2 regions of the Streptomyces dangxiongensis genome follow, and region 2 is predicted to be linked to the other one. Evidence: predicted binding sites of a transcription regulator. Region 2 holds the regulator's gene; the other holds the start of a gene.
What was found. Region 2 encodes HspR, which represses chaperone genes until heat shock. Its sites were predicted from a motif close to TTGAGNNNNNNNNNCTCAA; they were not measured.

Region 1: the regulator HspR is predicted to act here: its motif matches at 2,009-2,027, upstream of lon (endopeptidase La).

Annotation. Positions count from the first base shown of each region.
Region 1 covers NZ_CP033073.1:2,668,277-2,672,692, forward strand. The annotation lists gene lon (endopeptidase La) at 1-1,986, opposite strand, end outside; gene D9753_RS11650 (rhomboid-like protein) at 2,114-2,914, opposite strand; gene D9753_RS11655 (spermine/spermidine synthase domain-containing protein) at 3,109-3,786, shown strand; gene D9753_RS11660 (response regulator transcription factor) at 3,899-4,416, shown strand, end outside.
Region 2 covers NZ_CP033073.1:3,739,080-3,743,495, forward strand. The annotation lists gene D9753_RS16660 (sugar ABC transporter substrate-binding protein) at 1-899, opposite strand, end outside; gene D9753_RS16665 (heat shock protein transcriptional repressor HspR) at 1,331-1,780, opposite strand; gene dnaJ (molecular chaperone DnaJ) at 1,786-2,961, opposite strand; gene grpE (nucleotide exchange factor GrpE) at 2,995-3,648, opposite strand; gene dnaK (molecular chaperone DnaK) at 3,645-4,416, opposite strand, start outside.

The sequences.
Region 1 (4,416 bases), 1.1 Mb from region 2:
GATCTGCGCCGACTCCTTCATCACGTCACCGAGCTGTCCGGTGAGGGTCAGGCCCGCGCCGCCGGTCTCCGGGTCGGCGAGGGACGCCTCCACGAAGAGCACGTCGCCGCCGGCGCCGGTGACCGCGAGGCCGGTCGCCACGCCGGGCACGGCCGTACGGCGCTCGGCCGGGTCCTGGGCGGACTCGGGCACGTGGTGCGGCCGGCCGATCAGCTCGCGCAGGTCGCCGTCCGTCACGGTGAACGGCAGTTCCCGCTCGCCCAGTTCGTGCTGGGCGGCGATCTTGCGCAGCAGCCGGGCGATGGACCGCTCCAGGGTCCGCACGCCCGCCTCGCGGGTGTACTCGCCGGCGAGCCTGCGCAGCGCGCTCTCGTCGAGCGTGACCTCGTCCCCGTGCAGGCCGGCCCTCTCCAGTTGGCGCGGGAGCAGGTGGTCGCGGGCGATGACGACCTTCTCGTCCTCGGTGTAGCCGTCCAGCCGGACGATCTCCATACGGTCGGCGAGCGCCTCCGGGATGGCCTCCAGGACGTTGGCGGTGGCGAGGAAGACCACGTCCGACAGGTCCAGCTCGACCTCCAGGTAGTGATCCCGGAAGGTGTGGTTCTGCGCCGGATCCAGCACCTCCAGGAGGGCCGCCGCCGGGTCGCCGCGGAAGTCCGAGCCCACCTTGTCGATCTCGTCGAGCAGAACCACCGGGTTCATGGACCCGGCCTCCTTGACGGCCCGCACGATGCGGCCGGGCAGCGCGCCGACGTACGTACGGCGGTGGCCGCGGATCTCCGCCTCGTCACGGACGCCGCCGAGGGCGACGCGGACGAACGTGCGTCCCATGGCGTGGGCGACCGACTGGCCGAGCGAGGTCTTGCCGACCCCCGGCGGACCTACGAGCGCGAGCACGGCACCGCCGCGCCGCCCGCCGATCACACCGAGCCCCCGGTCACCGCGCCGCTTGCGCACGGCCAGGTACTCGGTGATGCGCTCCTTGACGTCCTCCAGGCCGGCGTGCTCGGCGTCCAGCACGGCCTTGGCGCCCCGGATGTCGTAGGCGTCCTCGGTCCGCTCGTTCCACGGCATCTCCAGGACGGTGTCCAGCCAGGTGCGGATCCAGGACCCCTCGGGCGACTGGTCGGAGGCGCGCTCCAGCTTGTCGACCTCCTTCAGGGCGGCCTCGCGCACCTTCTCGGGCAGGTCGGCGGCCTCCACGCGGGCGCGGTAGTCGTCGGACTCCTCGGCGGAATCCTTGCCGTTCCCGCCGTTCAGCTCGCGCAGTTCCTTGCGGACGGCCTCGAGCTGGCGGCGCAGCAGGAATTCGCGCTGCTGCTTGTCGACGCCCTCCTGGACGTCCTTGGCGATGGTCTCGGCCACGTCCTGCTCGGCGAGGTGGTCGCGGAGCTGCTGGGTGGCGAGCCGGAGCCGGGCCACCGGGTCGGCGGTCTCCAGCAGGGCGACCTTCTGGTCGGTCGTGAGGAAGGGCGAGTAGCCGGAGTTGTCGGCGAGCGCGGCCACGTCGTCGATGGCCTGGACGCGGTCCACGACCTGCCAGGCGCCGCGCTTCTTCAGCCACGTGGTGGCGAGCGCCTTGTACTCCTTGACCAGTTCGGTGACGTGGCCCGGCAGCGGCTCGGGCACGCTCTCCTGGATCCGGGCGCCCTCGACCCACAGCGGCGCGCCTGGGCCGGTGGTGCCGGCGCCGATGCGCACCCGGCTCCGGCCGCGGATCAGGGCTCCGGGGTCACCGTCGGCCAGCCGGCCGACCTGCTCGACCGTGCCGAGGACGCCGGTGCCGGCGTACGTGCCGTCGATGCGCGGGACCAGCAGCACCGTGGGCTTGCCGGGTTCCGGCGCGGCGGCCTGCGCGGCCTCCACCGCGGCCCGCACCTCGGCGTCACTCAGGTCCAGCGGAACGACCATGCCGGGCAGCACGACCTCGTCGTCGAGCGGCAGCAGCGGCAGGTTGAGCGTGAACGCCGGTGACTCAGCAGCCATGATCTCCCCTTCGGCAGTCAACTTGAGCTATGCCGACTCAATGTTCGGGCTGCCCCGGATGTTCCCGGCCGTGTGTTCGCCGTGAGCGATCACGGAATCGGTGCAGGTGGGGACGGTCCCGGGCCGCTCAGGCCGGCCGGTGCGGGCGCCGGAGCAGCGGCCAGGCGGCCACGCCGGTCGCCAGGGCGATGAGGTGCCCCCAGTTGGTCAGGGGGTCCGCGTAGGCGTACAGGTCGCCCAGGAGCGCTCCGGCCACCGGCACCAGCAGGGGCCAGCGGAGCCAGGGGCCGAGCAGGCCGGCCAGCGCGCCGATGCTGGCGGCGACGCCGAAGCTGATGCCGTAGTCGAGGCGGTGCAGGGAGGTCGGGGGCAGGTGTCCGGCCAGGACGGCGAGGCCGACGGGGACCTCGGTGGCGAGGGTGGCCAGGACGTGGCCGGCCAGGAAGACGCAGGCGGCCCGCATCCCGCCCGTGCGCCGTTCCAGCGCGGTGAGCACCAGGACGAACGCGACGGCGTACGGCGAGACGATCCCGCCCGCGATCCACAGTGCGCTCGCCGCCAGCACCGGCAGGGGCGTGCGTATCAGATGGGCGACGTCCGTGCTGGAGCCCTGGTGGAGGGCGTGCACCAGGGCGGGGGCAGCCATGGCCGCGATCACGGAGGTGACGGCCAGGACGGTCGCGTAGGCGAAGGTGAACGGGGTGCCGGCCGGGGTGGGCAGCAGGTGCCAGGGCCGTACGGCAGGTCCGGGCGGACGCGCGGGGACCGGGGCCGGGGCGGACACCGCCGTGACGCCGCGCTGGCGGGGCACGCCGTCCAGCAGGCCGGTGGCCGGCGAGGGCGGGACGGCGGCGGAGCCGCCGCGAAGGGGCGGGCCCGGCAGCGGCGGGGACGCGGCCGTCGCAGGGCCTTTCGTGATCCGTTCCACGGTGCGGCACTCCTTCCGTCCCGCTCCACCCTTGGGGTCCGGCGGGCCGCTGTCCATGACCGGGGCCACGCGGGAGCCGATTCACAGCAACCTCTCACGCCCCGGTCGCGTCCGTACACCGTCCTCCCGGTGCCGGCCGTCGCGCCGTCCGCAATTCCCGTGAAGGGCAGACCCGATTGGGCCAGGATGGGGCCATGACCGACCTGTACGACTCTCCCTTGGTCCTGGACCGGCGCGACGGCCCGTACGGAGAGGTGGTGCTGCGCAGGCACGGCCCGCTGCTGCAGATCATCGCCAACGGATGCTTCCTGATGGACACCTCCGACGGCCGCTCGGAGCGGTTGCTGGTCGACGCCGCCCGGGCCGCGCTGGACGTGCGGCCCGAGCCGGCTGTGCTGATCGGGGGGCTGGGCGTGGGATTCTCGCTCGCACACGCGGCGGCCGATCCGGGGTGGGGACGGATCACCGTGGTGGAGCGGGAGCCCGCCGTCATCGGCTGGCACCGGCGGGGGCCGCTGGCCGAGGTGTCCGGCGGCGCGCTCGCCGACCGGCGCACCACGATCGTGGAAGCGGATCTGGTGGCTTACGTCAATGAGACATCGGACACGTTCGACGCGCTGTGTCTCGACATCGACAACGGGCCCGGCTGGACCGTCACGGAGGACAACGACAGCCTTTACTCACCGGCCGGACTCGCGGCGTGCGCAAGGGTGTTGAAACCCGGCGGGGTGCTGGCCGTGTGGTCCGCGCAGCCCTCTCCGGAATTTGAAGGAACCTTGCGGAATGCCGGATTCCGGCAGGTGCGTACCGAAGAGGTGCCCGTTGCCCGGGGCGTTCCGGACGCTGTGCACCTCGCCGTCCGGCCTGGATAGCGACAGCCCGGCGAGTCCCCGTAATGTGCTGCCCTGACGCGGATCATTCAAGCGTCAAACGCAGACATGGGATCACCCCACGGATTCCGGAAAGCAACAACAGGGGCGGGCGATGGAGCAGACACACACCTCCCAGAGCGGCGCGGCGACGACCACCCCGGGCGCACAGCGCCGGGTGCTGGTCGTCGAGGACGACCTCACGATCGTCGACGCCATCGCGGCCCGGCTCCGTGCCGAGGGATTCCTGGTGCAGACGGCGGCCGACGGTCCCGCCGCCGTCGACACGGCCGAGGCCTGGCAGCCCGACCTGCTGATCCTCGACATCATGCTGCCCGGCTTCGACGGGCTGGAGGTCTGCCGGCGCGTGCAGGCCCAGCGCCCGGTGCCGGTGCTCATGCTCACCGCGCGGGACGACGAGACCGACATGCTGGTCGGGCTCGGCGTCGGCGCCGACGACTACATGACCAAGCCGTTCTCGATGCGGGAACTGGCGGCACGCGTGCACGTGCTGCTGCGCCGGGTGGAGCGGGCGACGATCGCCGCCGCCACCCCGCGCTCCGGCATACTGCGCCTCGGCGAGCTGGAGATCGACCACGCGCAGCGCCGGGTCCGGGTGAAGGCGGAGGACGT
Region 2 (4,416 bases):
ATCTTGGTGACGGCGATCTGCGCGGCGGCGGCGGCCTCGTCCGGGTAGGACTTGTAGACGCTCATGTACTGCTCGCCGCTCACGACCCGCTGGACGCCGTCCAGTTCCGCGTCCTGGCCGGTGATCGGGGGCAGCGCGGTGACGCCGGCCGCCTTCAGGGCCTTGATGACACCGCCCGCCATGCCGTCGTTGGCGGAGTAGACACCGGCGATGTTGCCCTTGCCGATCTGCGCGATCGCCTTGGCCATGTTGGTCTCGGCGTTCTCCGGCTTCCAGCCCACGGTGTCGAAGCTCGCCGCGATGTCCACCTTGCCGTTCAGCTCGGAGAGCGCGCCCTCCTTGAACTGCTTGGCGTTCGGGTCGGTGGACGAGCCGTTCATCATGACGATCTTGTCGGAGGTGTCGACGCCCGAACCCAGCGCCTCCAGCAGGGTGCGGCCCTGCACCTCGCCGACGAGTTCGTTGTCGAAGGAGACGTAGGCGTCGATCGGGCCCTCGGCGAGGCGGTCGTAGGCGATGACCGGGATGCCCGCGTCCTTGGCCTTCTTCACCCCGGGGGCGATGACGTGCGCGTCCACGGCGTCGAGCAGGATGACGTCGACCTTGTCGTCGATCATGTTCTGGAGCTGCTCGGCCTGGCGGGTGGCGCTCGCGTCGGCGTTGGCGTACTCCACCTTGCCCTGCTTCTTGGTGAGTTCGGCCACCTTGTCCTTGATGATGGGGTAGTCGAACTTCTCGTAGCGGGTGTTGGCCGTCTCGGGAAGCAGCAGGCCCACGGTGATGTCGTTGCCCTTGGTCGGGCTCGCGCTCGCTCCGTCCCCCGTCGCGTTCAGCACGCCACAGCCGGCGAGCGAGAGGGTCATCGTGGACGCGGCCACGGATATGGCGATACGGCGCATGCGAGGGCTCACTTCAGGTGCGTTCCGGACGTGGGTGCTGCAATACGACCCAGGTGTCTGAAAAGACAACGCGGAGGCCCTACCCGGCGTCAAGAAGAATCACTTAACGAGTGCGCAACGCCACGCACAGGTGACCCTGTGGAGGTTCCGCGAAACCCCCTTCAAATGCCCTTTACGGACCCTTCATCCAAGGGGAGTTCACGCGTCGGCAAAGTTCCGTACAACCTGCCCGGTCCGCTACGTCCCGTGATCGAGGACGTCCGGGACGCACATCGACTCGATCAGGAGAGCGAACAAACCCAGCCAGATCCAAGGCCGTCACGGGCGGGGCGCCGACGCCGCCGGGCACACGGAAGGGGCCGGCGGGATCGCTCCCGCCGGCCCCTGTCGGCCACGTCCGGTCCTGCCGGCCGCCGCTCGGTCCGCTCAGCTCAGTCCTGCTGCTGCCGCTTGGGCCGCCACACCACCAGCGCGCTGGTCTGCTGGACCTCCTGGTACGGCACCAGGTCGCGCCGGTAGGAGGCGTGCACGGCGGCCTCGCGCTGCCGCATGGCCGTCGCCGCGCCGTCCAGGGCCGACTCCAGCTCCGCGACGCGGGACTGGAGCGCGGCGACCTGGTTCTCCAGTTCGATGATGCGCTTGATGCCGGCCAGGTTGACGCCTTCGTCCTGCGACAACTGCTGCACCTGGCGGAGCAGTTCGATGTCACGGGCCGAGTAGCGCCGGCCCCGGCCCGCGGTGCGGTCCGGCGAGACGAGGCCCAGGCGGTCGTACTGGCGCAGCGTCTGCGGGTGGAGTCCGGAGAGCTGGGCCGCCACCGAGATGACGTAGACCGGGGTCTCCTCGGTCAGTTCATAGGGGTTGCGCCGACGGCCGTCCATCACTCTCAAGCTCCCTTCGCGGCCTCGAACAGCTCCGCCCGCGGGTCCTCGCCCGCGGTCGCCTCGCGATACGCCTCCAGTGCGTCACGAGCCTTCCCCGACAGGTCCTGCGGGACACTCACCTCGACGGTGACCAACAGGTCGCCGCGGGTGCCGTCCTTGCGGACCGCGCCCTTGCCCCGCGCCCGCATCGTACGACCGTTCGGGGTGCCGGGGGGCAGCTTCAGGGTGACGGGCGGACCGCCCAGGGTCGGCACCCGCACCTCACCGCCGAGGGCCGCCTCCGCGAACGTCACCGGCACGGTGACGGTGAGGTTGTCGCCCTTGCGCCCGAACACCGGGTGCTCGCCGACGTGCACGGCCACGTACAGGTCGCCCGCCGGGCCGCCCCGCTCGCCGGGCGCGCCCTTGCCGCGCAGCCGGATGCGCTGCCCGTCGGTGACGCCCGCCGGGATGCGGACCTGCATCGTGCGGGAGGACTTGGCGCGCCCGCTGCCCTTGCACTCCATGCAGGGGTGCTCGGCGATCAGGCCGCGGCCCTTGCAGTCGGGGCAGGGATCGGTGAGCGAGAAGCCGCCGCCCGAGCCCCGGGCGACCTGCCCGGTGCCGACGCAGGTCGGGCACACGCGCGGTGTGCCGTTCTTGTCGCCGGTGCCCGAACAGGCCTTGCAGGGCGCCTGGGAGGACATCCTGAGGGGCACCGTGGCGCCCTCGATGGCCTCCGTGAAGCTCAGCGTGACCTCGGACTCGACGTCCTGGCCGCGCCGGGGCTGGGTACGGGTGCCCGCGGTGCCGCCGCGGTTGAAGAGGCCACCGAAGACATCACCGATGCCGCCGCCGAAGCCGCCGGCCTGGGTGGTGCCCCCTCCGCCGCCGAACAGGTCGCCCAGGTCGAAGTTGAAGGAGCCGCCGGCCGCGCCCGGCCCGGGGCGGAAGCCGCCGTTGCCGAACAGGGCGCGTGCCTCGTCGTACTCCTTGCGCTTCTTGGCGTCGCCGAGGATGTCGTTCGCCTCGGAGATCTCCTTGAAGCGCTCCTCCGCCTTGGCGTTGCCCTTGTTGGCGTCCGGGTGGAACTCGCGGGCGAGCTTGCGGTACGCCTTCTTGATCTCGGCCTCGGTGGCGTCCTTGGGGACGCCGAGGACCTTGTAGTAGTCCTTCTCGATGAAGTCCTTGGTACTCATCCTCGACGTCCCTCCTTCCCCCGGGTCCTCACGTCAGCCCTCGTCCGGGCCACCGCTCTCCTTGTCGTCGGCCGCCGCGGTCTCCTCGGCATCCTCCGCCTTGACGGTCTGCGCGCCGGGCTGCGGCTCGGCGACGGCCACCCGCGCGGGGCGGATGGTGCGCTCGCCGATGCGGTACCCCGGCTGGAGGATCGCCACGCAGGTCGTCTCGGTGACGTCCGGCGCGTAGGAGTGCATCAGGGCCTCGTGGATCGTCGGGTCGAAGGGCTCGCCCTCCTTGCCGAACTGCTGGAGGCCCATCTTGGCCGCGACGGTCTCCAGCGACTCGGCCACCGACTTGAAGCCGCCGACCAGTTCGCCGTGTTCCCGCGCGCGGCCGATGTCGTCGAGCACGGGCAGGAGCTCGGTCAGGAGGTTCGCGATGGCGATCTCCTTGACCGCGGCCCGGTCCCGGTCGACGCGGCGGCGGTAGTTCTGGTACTCGGCCTGGAGGCGCTGGAGGTCCGCCGTGCGCTCGCCGAGCGCCGTACGCACCTGGTCCAGCTCGGCCACCAGGCCTGCATCTGCACTTACGTCCCCGGCCGGGGCCGCTCCCTCATCGGGAGCGGCCTTCGGTTCGGCGTCGTCGGGGGTGGCGCCGGAGGGGACGTCGGGCTTCTCCTCGAAACCCGGGGTCTCCTCCGTCACGCGGCACCGTCCTTGCGCTCGTCGTCCACGATCTCGGCGTCGACGACGTCGTCGTCGGCCTTGGCCTCACCGGCACCGGCGGACGCGCCACCGGCGGCCTGGGCGCCCTGGGCGTCGGCGTACAGCGCCTGGCCCAGCTTCTGCGAGACGGCGGCGACCTTCTCCGTGGCGGAGCGGATCTCGCCGGTGTCCTCGCCCTTGAGGGCTTCCTTCAGCTCGCCGACGGCGGCCTCGACCTCGGTCCTGATCTCGCCGGGGACCTTGTCCTCGTTGTCCTTGAGGAACTTCTCGGTCTGGTAGACGAGCTGCTCGCCCTGGTTGCGGGCCTCGGCGGCCTCGCGGCGCTTGTGGTCCTCCTCCGCGTAGCGCTCGGCCTCCTCGCGCATGCGGTCGACCTCGTCCTTCGGGAGCGAGGAGCCGCCGGTGACGGTCATCTTCTGCTCCTTGCCGGTGCCGAGGTCCTTCGCCGTGACGTGCATGATGCCGTTGGCGTCGATGTCGAAGGAGACCTCGATCTGCGGGACGCCGCGCGGCGCCGGCGGCAGACCGGTCAGCTCGAACATGCCGAGCTTCTTGTTGTAGGCCGCGATCTCGCGCTCGCCCTGGTAGACCTGGATCTGCACCGACGGCTGGTTGTCCTCGGCCGTCGTGAAGATCTCCGAGCGCTTGGTCGGGATCGTGGTGTTGCGCTCGATCAGCTTGGTCATGATGCCGCCCTTGGTCTCGATACCGAGGGACAGCGGGGTGACGTCGAGCAGCAGGACGTCC